Regions from separate parts of the Streptomyces sp. NPDC017993 genome, predicted to be linked through region 4. Evidence: riboswitches for the same ligand, from Rfam matches in the RefSeq annotation. Region 4 holds a riboswitch; each other region holds the start of a gene.
What was found. Region 4 has a riboswitch for cobalamin ahead of metE (5-methyltetrahydropteroyltriglutamate--homocysteine S-methyltransferase). Riboswitches for the same ligand answer to the same signal wherever they lie in the genome.

Region 1 (2,192 bases), on a different contig from region 4:
CGTGTCGCGGCTGCGCAACGCGGGCCTGGTCGAACCGCGTCAGGGCCGGGGCGTGTTCGTCATGCCCCGGCGCACTCGTCCGCTCGACCTGGAAGCCGATGCCTCCGGCACCAAGTCCAAGGTGCTGCAGATCGTGGAGGTCCGGCGCGCCATGGAGGGCGAGGCCGCCTCGCTCGCGGCCACCCGTGCCACGGCGGACGACATCGCGCGGATGCGGGAGTCCCTGGCCGCGATCGACAAGGCGGTCGCGGCCGGCGGTGACGGTGTGGACGAGGACCTGGCGTTCCACCAGTCGATCGCCGAGTCGACCGGGAACACGGTGATGGTCTCGACCGTGCGGTACCTCGGTGAGGTGCTGCGCAGCGGCATCCGCGTCACCCGGGCCAACGAGGCGCGGCGGAACGACTTCATCGAGGCGGTCCGGGTGGAGCACCACGCGATCCTGGCGGCCATCGAGTCCGGCGACGCGCAGGCCGCCAGCACTGCCGTACGCCGTCACATGAAGCACGCCGCGTCCCGGCTTCAGGACGCGGACGAGGGCTTCTGGACGGAGACGGACGACCTGGAGGTCGACTTGGACGCGGCGCCCTGACCTGCGCACATACGCGTGAAGAGCCCAGGGGACGGACCATGCGGTCCGTCCCCTGGGCGTATCCGTGGCTCGCGGAGTCGCCGGCCTGCGCCGGCTGACGCGCACCGCCACAGACCCGCGGACCGGTGCGCCGGGCGACCGCAGGCCGGGCAGCCAGGGGATACCGGCCGGCCACCCACCGCGCCCAAGCCGCTGGGGCCCGCGACGGGCGGTGGCTTCCGTCACCCCCGGCTGGTGCATGTGCCGTGCGCTGCCTTGTCTACCCTGGACCCGCAGCTGGTTCACCCCCGCCCGCCAGACGGGGTGTCGTAAGAGGGAACCCGGTGGGAGTCCGGGACTGCCTCGCAGCGGTGAGTGGGAACGACCGCCGTCATCGAGCACTGGGTACGCGTCCGACCTGGGAAGCGACGGCCAGTAGGTGTCCCGTCCTGCGGGATGTGCCCACGAGTCCGAAGACCTGCCACTGCTCGTGCGGGGTGCGATCACCGCGCACGCATCCACGGCGACCCGGTAGCGGGGCCGCTGAGCGAAGGATGCGGTTCACCCGACCTTGCACGTGGTGCGCGGGCCGGACCCGCCTCCCGTTCACGGCCCGGTGCCGGTCCTCACGACGACTCGCGAAGGAGAGTTTCGTGCCCGGCGAACCGAGCATCCCCTCCCCCAGAACGCCTCAACCGAGCGGGCCCTGTGTCCTGCTCAAGCATGGCGAGGTCTTCCTCAAGGGCCGCAACCGGCACCTGTTCATCGAGCGGTTGCACGACAATCTCCGCGGCGCCCTGCGGGGCATCGGCGGCTCCACCTGGATCAAGCCCGGCCAGAACGTCACCGTGATCGGCGGCGAGGTCCCACAGGACGTCCTCGTGGAACGCGCCCGCCGGGTGATCGGGTTCAACTCGGTCGAACCCGCCCTGCGCGTCCCGAGCACCGTGCAGGACATCGAGAAGGCGGCTCTGGACGGGCTCGCCGCCCTTCGTGGCGAGCGGCCCGGAATCAGTTTCGCCGTCCGGGTCAAGCGCCGGGACAAGAGCTTCGAAATGACCTCGTCGCAGTTCGAGCGCTTCCTGGGAGCCCGCATCCGCGAGGGCCTCGGGGACCTGCCGGTGAACCTCTCCCATCCCGATGTACGGCTCTCGGTCGAGATCGACCGCAAGGAAAGCTACGTCTCCTGGACCCGTCACCAGGGACCGGGCGGGCTGCCCGTCGGCTCCAGCGGACGCGCCCTGGTGCTGCTCTCCGGCGGGTACGACTCTCCGGTAGCGGCCTACCGCGCGATGCGCCGCGGGCTGCGCTGCGACTTCGTCCACTTCACCGGCGCTCCGTTCACGAACGCCGCTTCGGTGTACAAGGCCTACGCGCTCGCCCGTGAACTCAACCGCTATCAGCCCGGTGGCCGGCTGCACGTCATCGCGCTCGGCCACGCGCAGAAGCAATTGGCGATCGCGGGGGCCGGCAGGCTTCAGGTCGTCGCGCAGCGGCGGCTGATGATCCGCGCCGCTTCCGCGCTGGCCGGCCGGACCCGTGCGGAGGCCCTGGTGACGGGCGACAGCCTGGGTCAGGTGGCCAGCCAGACCCTCGCGAACATGGCCGCCGTCGACGAGGC
Region 2 (2,192 bases), on a different contig from region 4:
GGCTGGATGAGGATCAGCAGATTGCCGCGGCGCAGGGCGGCGAGGACGATGTCGCCCTCGGGGTTGCGGGAGCGGTCGAGGAACATCTCACCGGGCGGCGGGCCCCAGTGCTCCTCCACCGACTCGCGCAGTTCCTGCGGCAGCGTGGCGTACCAGCGCTTGTAGTCGGCGGCGGGGATGCGGACGGGGTTGCGGGCGAGCTGCTCCTCGGTGAGCCACTCCTGGTCGTGGCCGCCGGCCTCGATCAGGGCGTAGATCAGCTCGTCTCCGTCGCCGGAGACCAGGCCGGGGACCTCTTCGCCGCCGAAGTCGTAGCCGTCCGCCTGCAGTCGGCGCAGCAGGGCGACGGCGCTGGCCGGGGTGTCCAGGCCGACGGCGTTGCCGATGCGGGAGTGCTTGGTGGGGTACGCGGACAGCACCAGCGCGAGGCGCTTGTCGGCGGCGGGGATGTGGCGCAGGCGGGCGTGGCGCACGGCGATGCCGGCGACCCGGGCGGCCCGCTCGAGGTCGGCGACGTAGACGGGCAGCCCGTCCTCGTCGACCTCCTTGAAGGAGAACGGGACGGTGATCAGCCGGCCGTCGAACTCGGGGACGGCGATCTGGGAGGCGGCGTCCAGCGGGGACAGCCCCTCGTCGTTCTCCTCCCAGGCGGCCCGCGACCCGGTCAGGCACAGGGCCTGGAGGATCGGTACGTCCAGGGCGGCGAGCGCGCCGGCGTCCCAGGACTCGTCGTCGCCACCGGCCGATGCCTCGGCGGGCTTGGTGCCACCGGCGGCCAGGACGGTGGTGACGATCGCGTCGACCGGCCGCAGGGCGTCGATCAGTTCCGGCTCGGGCGCGCGCAGCGAGGCGACGAACAGCGGCAGCGGGCGGCCGCCTGCCTGCTCGATCTGACCGCAGAGCGCGTCGACGAAGCCGGTGTTGCCGCTCATGTGGTGGGCGCGGTAGTAGAGCACCGCCACCAGCGGTCCTTCGATGTCCGTACGGGCGTCCGGCCGCTCCAGCTGTCCCCAGCTGGGGGCGGGCTCCGGCGGCTCGAAGCCGTGGCCGGTCAGCAGCACCGTGTCGGACAGGAAACGGGCGAGCTGGTCGAGGTTGGCGGGGCCGCCGTGCGCGAGGTAGGCGTGCGACTCGGCCGCGATACCGACCGGGACCGTGGACGCCTCCATCAGCTGGGCGTCGGGGGCCTGTTCACCGGTGAGGACGACGACCGGGCGCTCCTGCGCGAGCAGCAGGTCCAGGCCCTCCTGCCAGGCGCGGATGCCGCCGAGCAGACGGACGACGACCAGGTCGGTGCCCTCCAGCAGCGCGGGCAGCTCGTCGAGGTCGAGGCGGGCGGGGTTGGCGAGGCGGTACGGCACGGGGCCGGCGGCGGCGCGGGCGCTCAGCAGGTCGGTGTCGGACGTCGACAGCAGCAGGATCACAGGGATACACCTCGCGAGATCTCACGGGTCACGCCCTGCGGCCCGGTGGTTGCGCGGAGGCGCGGGGGCCGCCCCCCGGAAGATTGCAGCATGCGGCGTCAGGCCTTCCTCGGGGTCCGCGCCCCGGGCGGTAGGAGGACGGCGGGAGTTCCTGGCTCACCCGTGGACCGGGTTCACAGTGGCGGGACCGCGCCGGATTCTCACCGGGCTTCCTCCCTTGGCGCCGTCGCTGGCGTCCGGCGGATCAGCAGACCCACCGACCTGCATAGTAAGGGCTGCGTGGCGGGCGGGGGAGAGCGCCTCCGGGCCCGCCCGCGCGGGCCCCGCCCCCGGTCCGCCTCCCCCGGTCCGCCCTTGCCCGACGTCGGTATGCTCGCCGCCATGCCGCCCTCCCCCTCGCTCCGGCCCGCTGCGGCCGCACCGCCCCTCCGGGAACGCGGTGACGCCTGCCCGGGAACGCTGCGGCTGCACTCCGCCGACGACGGCAGCCTGGCGCGAGTCCGCCTGCCCGCAGGCGACTTGACCGCCCGCCAGGCATCCGCGCTGGCCGACGCCGCGGAGCGCCTCGGCGACGGCCACCTCTCCCTCACCTCCCGCGGCAACGTGGAACTGCGCGGCCTCGCGGACGACTGCGGCCAGGAGCTGGCGGAGCTGCTGCGCGACGCGGGCCTGCTGCCCTCGGAACGCCATGAGCGCGTCCGCAACATCCTGGCCTCGCCGCTCGCGGGTCTGGACCGGCGCACCCCGGCTGACGTGCGGTTGTGGGCC
Region 3 (2,192 bases), on a different contig from region 4:
GCCACAGACGACGGCCGGATACGCCCGCCGGGCCCAGCAGCACGGTGAGGGCGGCAACGAGCACCAGGGCGGCGCCGGGCCAGGGCGGCAGCGAGATCGCCAGCACGGTGAGTCCGAGACCGAGCACGGCCTTGTCCACGGGATGGCGGCGGCGCCAGCGACTGCTGTGCGCCGCCGCGTCGATCGGCAGCACGGGGCGGTCAGTCCCCCTGGGCTGCGGATACCCCGGCACCGCTCTCGGCGCCTTCGGCGTTCTGCCGCGACTGTGCGCGCAGCTCGCCCTGGCGGCGTCCGCGCCGCAGGCCGAAGTAGAAGGCGAGGACGCCCGCGCCGATGGCGGCCTGGAGGGCGAACAGCGCCGACTCGATCTCGCCGGACGGCGGCTCGTACAGCGGAGAGAACCAGGGCTTGTAGTCGGGGTCGAGCTCGGTGATCGCCGTCTCGGCCTGCGCGTCGGCGCCCGTGAACGGCTCCTTCTTGTGGTCACCGAGGCCGAGGACCAGCGGCAGGACGGCCAGTGCGGCCACGACCACCAGCAGCAGGGTGTTGATCTTCGCGTTCCTGCTCATCAGGTCACCGCCTCGGTCTCGGTCTCGCTCTTCTCGGCCCGGGCCTGCTTGCCGGCGAGGAACACGCCGAGCCGGGTCAGCTCACCCTTGCTGGACTGCACGAGCAGCCGCATCACGAGCACCGTGAGGAGCCCCTCGCTCACCGCGAGCGGGATCTGGGTGACCGCGAAGATGGTGCCGAACTTGCCGAGCGCGCCCAGGAATCCGCTGCTCGGGTCCGGGAAGGCGAGCGCCAGCTGCACGCTGGTGACGCAGTAGGTGGACAGGTCGGCGACGAAAGCGCCGAAGAACACCGCCACCATCAAAGGCACGGCGAAGCGGCGCAGCAGCTTGTAGACCGCGTACCCGGCCCAGGGCCCGACGATCGCCATCGAGAAGACGTTGGCGCCGAGCGTGGTCAGGCCGCCGTGGGCGAGCAGAAGGGCCTGGAACAGCAGGGTGATGGTGCCGAGCACCGCCATGATCGGCGGGCGGAACAGGATGGCGCCCAGCCCCGTACCGGTGGGGTGGGAGCAGCTCCCCGTCACCGAGGGCAGTTTCAGCGCGGACAGAACAAAGGTGAAGGCCCCGGACGCACCGAGGAGCAGAGTGCTCTCGGGATGCTCCTTGACCTCACGGGTCAGTGACCGGACTCCGTGGACGACGAATGGCGCCGACGCGACGCCCCAGGCGACCGCGTGCGCCGGAGGCAGAAATCCCTCGGCTATGTGCATGGCTCAGCAGACCCTCTCCAGCACCTCGTGGATGGTTGAAGTGCCTTGGCCGGTCTCCTGGCTGACGGGTACCACCGCCCGGACTCCGCCTTCCCGGATCACAAGGACCCAGTGGCTGCCCGCGAGGGCCGGAGTCGGACTTCCCGATTCACAGTGGCGAGGGCCGCACCGGCATCACACCGAATTTCCCGTTCACCAAGGCGTGGTGACAGTAGTGCCAGGTCGGGTGCGGTGACAAGTGGAGCCGGGCGAGGCTCACCCCCTGCATTCGCAGCGGCGGCAGGGGAGCCCGGCTTCTGCGGAAACGGGCTGCCCTGGGATCGGCCTGGCATTCTCGGTGGGGGTCGCTGCCCCCCGTCCGATGACCAAGCTCGATCCGATGTCCACGCCCTCTGTGCGCTCTCCTCGCCCTTCAGCTCGGCAGCGTACGGATCAGCGCATCACGCAGGCGGGTGCGCTCGGTGGACATGAAGCGGTGCAGGTTCCGTGAGGCGAAGGCGATCCGCTGAGCACTCCGGCGGCGCTCCGCGTCGTAGGTGCGCAGGGCGGATGGCAGGGCGGCCGTTCCGTGTGCGGCGACGGCCCGGGTAAGGGCCTCGGCGTCGAGAATCGCGGTGCACGCCCCCTGGCCCAGGTTGGGGGTCATGGCGTGCGCGGCGTCTCCGACCAAGGCGACCTTTCCGTGGTCGACGAAGGCGGGAAGGGCGGGGAACAGATGTCGCATCTCGTAGCGGATCCAGGTGGCCGGGTCGGTCTCGGCGAGTATCCGGGGGATGGGGTCGTGCCAGCCCTCGAACATTCGGCGCAGTTCTTGGGAGGTGGTGGCCTCGGGGACGGTGGCGTACCAGTTGGTGCGGCCGGGCTCGATGGGCGTCATTCCGAAGAACCGGCCAGGGCCCCAGGTTTCGCC
Region 4 (2,192 bases):
TTCGGCGGTGGCGTCCAGCGGGACGTGCAGCAGCGAGCAGGAGGCCGAGACGTCGACGTGGTCGGCGAGACCGAGGAGCGTGCCCAGCGTGGACAGCGACTTCTCGTAGTCGTTGATCCAGATATTGCGGCCGTTGACGACGCCCGCGACCAGGCGCTTGCCCGACAGCCCGCCCGCCGCTGCGAGGTCTTGCAGGTTGGCGGCGCCCGACTCGGTGAAGTCGATGGCCACACCCTCGACCGGGGCCTTGGCCAGGACGTTCAGCGCGTCGCCGAGCCGACCGAAGTACGAGGCGGCCAGGAGCTTCGGGCGGTCGGTGGCTTCGCCGAGTTCACGGTAGGCACGGGCGGCGGCGTTCAGTTCGGCCGGCGTGCGGTCCTGGACCAGGGCGGGTTCGTCGAGCTGCACCCACTCCGCGCCCGCTGCCCGCAGGTCGGCGAGGACCTCGGCGTACACCGGAAGGAGCCGGTCGAGCAGGGTCAGCGGCTCGAAGTCCGCGGCCACCCCCGGAGCGGGCTTGGCCAGCAGGAGGTAGGTGACCGGCCCGACGAGGACCGGGCGGGCGGAGTGCCCGAGCGCGAGTGCTTCCTTCAGCTCGGCGACCTGTTTGGTGGAGTCGGCGGTGAAGACCGTGTCCGGGCCGAGCTCGGGGACCAGGTAGTGGTAGTTGGTGTCGAACCACTTGGTCATTTCCAGCGGGGCGACATCCTGGTTGCCCCGCGCCATCGCGAAGTAGCCGTCGAGCGCGTCGGCGTCGACCGCCGCGCGGTGCCGCTCGGGGACAGCGCCGACCATGACACTGGTGTCCAGGACATGGTCGTAGTACGAGAAATCGCCGGACGGCACTTCGTGGATGCCGGCGTCGGCCAGTTGCTGCCAGTTCGCACGGCGCAGTTCTGCCGCGGTCTGCCGGAGGGCGTCGGCGTCGACGCGGCCCTTCCAGTAGCCCTCGATGGCCTTCTTCAGTTCCCGGTGCTGTCCCTGGCGGGGGTAGCCGTACACGGTGGCCCGTGCTGCCGCGGCTGCGGACTTCGCTGTCACGGAACTCTCCTTCGCGAAGATGTCTCGTTGGTGTCCCGGAGACGGAACGAGAGCGCGAAGGGAACGACAGACCGGGCGGACCACGCGGTGATGTCGTCGCGTATGCCGCTCGATATGTACGCCGACCCGCCCACGAGGTCACCGGGATGGCCGCACGCGATCGGTCGCGTGCGGGCAACGGGCAGGTCTTCGGACTCGTGGGCCCGTCTCGTACGCGTACGAGACACCTACTGGCCGTCGCTTCCCAGACCCGGCCGGGCCCAGTGCGTATGACGGCGTTCGTTCCCACTCACCGCTGCGGGGCAGTCCCGGATTCCCACCGGGTTCCCTCTTGCGACGCTCCCGCCTGGCGGACGGGGCGAACCAGCTGCACTCGTCACCCTAGAGGGACAACCAGCGGGCGCACACCCCGGACCGAATCGCGGACGGTGACAAGAGACACGGGCCGTGCACGCATAACAGTGCGCGAGGGTGCGGGACAGCCTCGTCAGGCGTCCCGCACCCCCGCAGCACAGCAGTCGCGGCCCCTCAGCCCCGACCAGACCCGGGTCCCTCAACCCCGGTCGTATGTGTGGAACCCGCGGCCCGTCTTGCGGCCGAGCAGCCCCGCCTCGACCATCCGCAGCAGCAGGGGAGGCGGCGCGTACAGGGGTTCCTTGAACTCTTCGTACAGCGATGCGGCGATGGAGGAGACCGTGTCGAGGCCGATCAGGTCGGCCAGCTTGAGCGGTCCCATCGGGTGCGCGCAGCCCAGCTCCATCCCGGCGTCCACGTCCGCCGCGGAGGCGAAGCCGGATTCGGACATCCGGATCGCCGACAGCAGGTAGGGGATGAGCAGGGCGTTGACGACGAACCCGGCGCGGTCCTGGGAGCGGACCACGGTCTTGCCCAGTGCCGTGGCGACGAACTCCTCGGCCGTCGCGGCGACGGCCGGTGAGGTGTGCAGGGACGTGACGACCTCCACGAGGGGCAGCACGGGCACCGGGTTGAAGAAGTGCAGACCGAGGACGTGGTCGGCGCGCCGGGTGGCCATGCCCAGCCGCATGACGGGGATGGCGGAGGTGTTGGTGGCCAGGATCGCCTGTGGATCTTCGATGATCTTGTCGAGGGCGGTGAACACCTCGGTCTTGGCCTCGGTGTTCTCGACGACC

Region 1: it holds a riboswitch for cobalamin, as region 4 does, so the genes downstream of both, thiI (tRNA uracil 4-sulfurtransferase ThiI) here and metE (5-methyltetrahydropteroyltriglutamate--homocysteine S-methyltransferase) in region 4, are expected to answer to the same signal.
Region 2: it holds a riboswitch for cobalamin, as region 4 does, so the genes downstream of both, cobN (cobaltochelatase subunit CobN) here and metE (5-methyltetrahydropteroyltriglutamate--homocysteine S-methyltransferase) in region 4, are expected to answer to the same signal.
Region 3: it holds a riboswitch for cobalamin, as region 4 does, so the genes downstream of both, ACH4FH_RS12430 (energy-coupling factor ABC transporter permease) here and metE (5-methyltetrahydropteroyltriglutamate--homocysteine S-methyltransferase) in region 4, are expected to answer to the same signal.

The regions. Positions count from the first base shown of each region.
Region 1 is NZ_JBIRGO010000021.1:88,383-90,574, forward strand. Features, by position in the region: gene ACH4FH_RS31115 (FadR/GntR family transcriptional regulator) at 1-592, shown strand, start outside; cobalamin riboswitch at 853-1,072, shown strand; gene thiI (tRNA uracil 4-sulfurtransferase ThiI) at 1,225-2,192, shown strand, end outside.
Region 2 is NZ_JBIRGO010000002.1:393,093-395,284, reverse strand. Features, by position in the region: gene cobN (cobaltochelatase subunit CobN) at 1-1,424, opposite strand, end outside; cobalamin riboswitch at 1,549-1,681, opposite strand; gene cobG (precorrin-3B synthase) at 1,806-2,192, shown strand, end outside.
Region 3 is NZ_JBIRGO010000006.1:114,164-116,355, reverse strand. Features, by position in the region: gene cbiQ (cobalt ECF transporter T component CbiQ) at 1-193, opposite strand, end outside; gene ACH4FH_RS12435 (energy-coupling factor ABC transporter substrate-binding protein) at 201-569, opposite strand; gene ACH4FH_RS12430 (energy-coupling factor ABC transporter permease) at 569-1,282, opposite strand; cobalamin riboswitch at 1,312-1,519, opposite strand; gene ACH4FH_RS12425 (FAD-dependent oxidoreductase) at 1,695-2,192, opposite strand, start outside.
Region 4 is NZ_JBIRGO010000019.1:13,749-15,940, forward strand. Features, by position in the region: gene metE (5-methyltetrahydropteroyltriglutamate--homocysteine S-methyltransferase) at 1-1,041, opposite strand, end outside; cobalamin riboswitch at 1,204-1,424, opposite strand; gene ACH4FH_RS29500 (3-hydroxybutyryl-CoA dehydrogenase) at 1,595-2,192, opposite strand, start outside.